DNA from 2 places in the Geobacillus sp. BMUD genome. Region 1 is predicted to be linked to the other one. Evidence: a T-box and tRNA genes for the amino acid it is inferred to sense, from the RefSeq annotation. Region 1 holds a T-box; the other holds one or more tRNA genes.
What was found. The T-box of region 1 lies ahead of pheS (phenylalanine--tRNA ligase subunit alpha). A T-box ahead of a tRNA ligase gene usually reads a tRNA of that ligase, here a tRNA-Phe.
Positions count from the first base shown of each region.

Region 2: it encodes a tRNA-Phe, which carries the amino acid that the T-box ahead of pheS (phenylalanine--tRNA ligase subunit alpha) is inferred to sense. The anticodon was not compared.

Region 1 is NZ_SDLA01000002.1:255,083-257,505, reverse strand. It holds gene ETC05_RS05045 (TrmH family RNA methyltransferase) at 1-244, shown strand, start outside; gene ETC05_RS05040 (hypothetical protein) at 286-615, shown strand; T-box leader at 670-905, shown strand; gene pheS (phenylalanine--tRNA ligase subunit alpha) at 945-1,979, shown strand; gene pheT (phenylalanine--tRNA ligase subunit beta) at 2,001-2,423, shown strand, end outside.
Region 2 is NZ_SDLA01000007.1:132-2,554, reverse strand. It holds tRNA gene ETC05_RS09600 (tRNA-Gly) at 1-66, opposite strand, end outside; tRNA gene ETC05_RS09595 (tRNA-His) at 244-316, opposite strand; tRNA gene ETC05_RS09590 (tRNA-Thr) at 330-405, opposite strand; tRNA gene ETC05_RS09585 (tRNA-Ser) at 445-535, opposite strand; tRNA gene ETC05_RS09580 (tRNA-Ile) at 555-631, opposite strand; tRNA gene ETC05_RS09575 (tRNA-Met) at 640-713, opposite strand; tRNA gene ETC05_RS09570 (tRNA-Ala) at 735-807, opposite strand; tRNA gene ETC05_RS09565 (tRNA-Pro) at 816-889, opposite strand; tRNA gene ETC05_RS09560 (tRNA-Arg) at 896-969, opposite strand; tRNA gene ETC05_RS09555 (tRNA-Leu) at 975-1,060, opposite strand; tRNA gene ETC05_RS09550 (tRNA-Gly) at 1,066-1,140, opposite strand; tRNA gene ETC05_RS09545 (tRNA-Lys) at 1,148-1,220, opposite strand; tRNA gene ETC05_RS09540 (tRNA-Thr) at 1,395-1,467, opposite strand; tRNA gene ETC05_RS09535 (tRNA-Phe) at 1,482-1,557, opposite strand; tRNA gene ETC05_RS09530 (tRNA-Asp) at 1,760-1,835, opposite strand; tRNA gene ETC05_RS09525 (tRNA-Met) at 1,840-1,916, opposite strand; tRNA gene ETC05_RS09520 (tRNA-Val) at 2,127-2,202, opposite strand; rRNA gene rrf (5S ribosomal RNA) at 2,211-2,327, opposite strand.

The sequences.
Region 1 (2,423 bases):
GCGTTTCCAAAAGCGGGGCATTCCTGTGTACGGCACCGCCTTGGAGAACGCCGTCGATTACCGCACCGTTCGTCCGTCGCTTTCGTTCGCCTTGCTTGTCGGCAACGAAGGAAGCGGCGTCCGGCGCGAGCTGCTGGCGATGGCGGCGGAAACCGTCTGCATTCCGATTTACGGCCAGGCGGAGTCGCTCAACGTCGCGGTGGCGGCCGGAATTTTGCTTTATTCTTTGCGGGCGGTGCGGTAAAATAAAATTTGAAAATCAATCGGAAAAGGGAGCGGAGGCGTATGGATGACGAACTGCGGGCGCTGTTGAACGCGGTGCTTGAGCGTCTTGACGTTCGGGGGACCTACATCGAACAAATGCGCATGGATATTGTCAAGCTGCAAGGAAGCGTGAAACAACTCGAAGACAAAGTCGATCGCCTTCAACGTGATGTGGATGTCATCAAAAAAGACATGGACGCCATGAAAAAAGACATGGTAGTGGTCAAAAAAGATGTTGCCGCGCTCAAGGAAGGGCAAGTGCGGAAGGAAAAAATGATGGAGCGCCTTGCGATCCGCTCGATTGAACAGGAAGCGGAAATCGATGAGCTGCCTAAAGAAATTTCGGCCTGACCTTGCCTTTGCCCGCCCATTTGCGTATAATGAATAGCGACATTTCCCATACCGACAACAACGATGACGGAGAAAAGTAGCTTGCTGCTCGCCATCCAGGGAGAAAACGCCATAGACTGGGAGCGTTTTTATGGCTGACGCAAGTGAAGTTCACCTCCCGAGTTGACACCGGGACCATCCCAGCGTGGGATGTAAAGGTGGTCCGGCTTTCGACCGTTATCGCAATGAAGGGAACAGCACGCTTGTGCTGTTAACAAGGGTGGTACCGCGAGCAACAACTCGTCCCTTACTGGGGCGGGTTTTTTTATTTGAAACGAGGAGGGATAGGCGTGAAAGAACGGTTGCATGAACTAGAGCGAGAAGCGCTTGCCAAAATTGAACAAGCTGGCGATTTAAAAGCGCTCAATGAGGTGCGCGTCGCCTACTTAGGCAAAAAAGGGCCGATTACCGAAGTGCTGCGCGGCATGGGGGCGCTGCCGCCGGAGGAACGCCCGAAACTCGGCGCGCTGGCCAACGAAGTGAGAGAGGCGATTCAACAGGCGCTTGAGGCGAAACAAACGAAACTGGAAGAAGAAGAAATCGAACGAAAATTGGCGGCCGAAGCGATCGATGTGACGCTGCCGGGCTGGCCGGTGCGGCTCGGCAATGCGCATCCGCTGACGCGTGTGATCGAGGAAATCGAAGACTTGTTTATCGGCATGGGCTACACAATCGCCGAAGGGCCGGAAGTCGAGACCGACTACTACAACTTTGAAGCCCTTAATTTGCCGAAAGGGCACCCGGCCCGTGACATGCAAGATTCGTTTTACATCACCGAAGAGATTTTGCTTCGCACCCATACATCGCCGATGCAAGCGCGGACGATGGAGAAGCACCGCGGGCGCGGCCCGGTGAAAATCATTTGCCCGGGCAAAGTGTACCGCCGCGACACCGACGATGCGACCCATTCGCACCAGTTTACACAAATTGAAGGCTTGGTGGTGGACCGCAACATCCGGATGAGCGACTTGAAAGGGACGCTGCGCGAATTCGCCCGCAAGCTGTTCGGGGAAGGGCGCGACATCCGCTTCCGGCCGAGCTTTTTCCCGTTCACCGAGCCGTCGGTCGAGGTCGACGTGTCCTGTTTCCGCTGCGAAGGGCATGGCTGCAGCGTCTGCAAAGGCACGGGCTGGATCGAAATTTTAGGCGCCGGCATGGTGCATCCGAACGTGCTTGAGATGGCTGGCTTTGATTCGAAAACGTACACCGGTTTTGCGTTCGGCATGGGACCGGAGCGGATCGCGATGCTGAAGTATGGCATTGATGACATCCGCCATTTCTATCAAAACGATCTACGTTTCTTGCGGCAATTTTTGCGTGTATAGCAGAAAAAGGAGGGGTTATAAATGCTCGTGTCTTACCGTTGGCTAAGCGAGTATGTCGATTTGACCGGCATCACCGCCAAAGAGCTCGCTGACCGCATCACCAAAAGCGGCATTGAAGTCGAGCGGGTCGAAGCGCTCGACCGGGGAATGAAAGGAGTCGTCATCGGTCATGTGCTTGAATGCGAGCCGCATCCGAATGCCGACAAACTGCGGAAGTGCCTTGTTGATCTCGGTGATGGCGAGCCGGTGCAAATCATTTGCGGCGCCCCGAACGTCGCGAAAGGGCAAAACGTCGCCGTCGCCAAAGTCGGGGCGGTGCTGCCGGGACATTTTAAAATCAAACGGGCCAAGCTGCGCGGCGAAGAATCGAACGGCATGATTTGTTCGCTCCAAGAGCTCGGCGTCGAAACGAAAGTCGTGCCAAAAGAATACGCCGACGGCATT
Region 2 (2,423 bases), on a different contig from region 1:
GTGATGGGAATCGAACCCACGACATCAGCTTGGAAGGCTGAGGTTTTACCACTAAACTACACCCGCACATGATTTTGATTGAATACCCACCACGCTTTTTCCATGCCTCTTCCTCTTCCAGCCTATTCAAGAAAGCTGGATGCGTCGAGGCAACTCGAAGCCAATTCGATGATGCCGATGCTCGTGGCTGAGGTTTTACCACTAAACTACACCCGCATATAACGAATAAAATATAAAGAAAAGGGCGACTAGTGGGAATCGAACCCACGCATGCCAGAGCCACAATCTGGTGCGTTAACCACTTCGCCATAGTCGCCGTAGCCGTATACTGGTGCCGGCTGCAGGACTTGAACCCGCAACCTACTGATTACAAGTCAGTTGCTCTACCAATTGAGCTAAGCCGGCATGATTCAAACACATTCACACTTCATCCGACACAAAGCATGGCGGAGGAGGAGGGATTCGAACCCCCGCGCGCCTTGCGGCGCCTCTCGGTTTTCAAGACCGACCCCTTCAACCACTTGGGTACTCCTCCAAAAAAGCAACAATAATAATGGTGGACCTTGTAGGACTCGAACCTACGACCGGACGGTTATGAGCCGTCTGCTCTAACCAGCTGAGCTAAAGGTCCGACAATAGTGGCGGTGGAGGGGATCGAACCCCCGACCTCACGGGTATGAACCGTACGCTCTAGCCAGCTGAGCTACACCGCCAAATTGAATAAGGTTAAAAGGTGGAGCCTATCGGGATCGAACCGATGACCTCCTGCGTGCAAAGCAGGCGCTCTCCCAGCTGAGCTAAGGCCCCATGATAAATCGGGAAGACAGGATTTGAACCTGCGACCTCACGGACCCGAACCGTGTGCTCTACCAAGCTGAGCTACTTCCCGATAAAACGCGCTCGAGAGGATTCGAACCCCTAACCTTCTGATCCGTAGTCAGATGCTCTATCCAATTGAGCTACGAGCGCACAAGTGCCGAGGGCCGGACTCGAACCGGCACGGTAGTTACCTACCCCAGGATTTTAAGTCCTGTGCGTCTGCCAATTCCGCCACCCCGGCGGAAGTGGAGCGGAAGACGGGGCTCGAACCCGCGACCCCCACCTTGGCAAGGTGGTGTTCTACCGCTGAACTACTTCCGCAAGACGATGAGCCATGGAGGACTCGAACCTCCGACCCTCTGATTAAAAGTCAGATGCTCTACCTACTGAGCTAATGGCTCGTGGTTAGGTATACACTTCAGATATTTGACGATGTCCCTTCCTCTGCTAGCTGATTCGACGGTGTCCAGTGCGTCGGGACAACTCGAAGCAATCCCGAAGATGCATCGCTCGTTACTGAGCTAATGGCTCACGATTGCTGGTTTAATGGCTTAAGGATTTAGTAAGGAATAGAATGCCGGCTGCAGGACTTGAACCCGCAACCTACTGATTACAAGTCAGTTGCTCTACCAATTGAGCTAAGCCGGCATGTATATCTTATATGGTGGCTCGGGACGGAATCGAACCGCCGACACAAGGATTTTCAGTCCTTTGCTCTACCGACTGAGCTACCGAGCCATATGTTATTTTTTAACTCGCTCGTTGAATTTCTCTGTGCCTCTTCCTCTACTAGCCGATTCAAGGAAGTGTAATGCGTCGAGGCAACTCGCAGCTGACTCGATGATGCTGATGCTCGTCTCTACCGACTGAGCTACCGAGCCATATTTTCCTTTTCATCGATTGCCGAGTCAATTCTCCATCTTTCACGATTTTGAAGCAATGGCGGTCCCGACGGGACTCGAACCCGCGATCTCCTGCGTGACAGGCAGGCATGTTAACCACTACACTACGGGACCATATTGGTTGCGGGGGCAGGATTTGAACCTGCGACCTTCGGGTTATGAGCCCGACGAGCTACCGGACTGCTCCACCCCGCGACGATAAAAGATAAATTTGTTTCGATCATGCACTGAGTATCGTTTAAACGTTTGTTGCCTCTTCCTCTGCCAGCTGATTCAAAGATGCCCGATGCGTCGAGGCAACTCCCGGCATATTCGATGAAGCAAATGCTCGTTGCTCCACCCCGCGACGATAGAAGATGAACTTATTTCAATAATGCGCTGAGTTTTGTTTTGTATGTTTGAAAGTGGTGGAGGATGACGGGATCGAACCGCCGACCCCTTGCTTGTAAGGCAAGTGCTCTCCCAGCTGAGCTAATCCTCCACATGATTGCCTAGCAGCGACCTACTCTTGCAGGGGCGCTGGCCCCAACTACCATCGGCGCTGGAGGGCTTAACTTCCGTGTTCGGGATGGGAACGGGTGTTTCCCCTCCGCCATAGCCACTAGGCAACGATGATCATCTTGGACAGTCATTATTATATCTATCCTGTTGGATTTGTCAATAGGAATAATTCATTCCCTCAAAACTAGATAACCGTCGGAA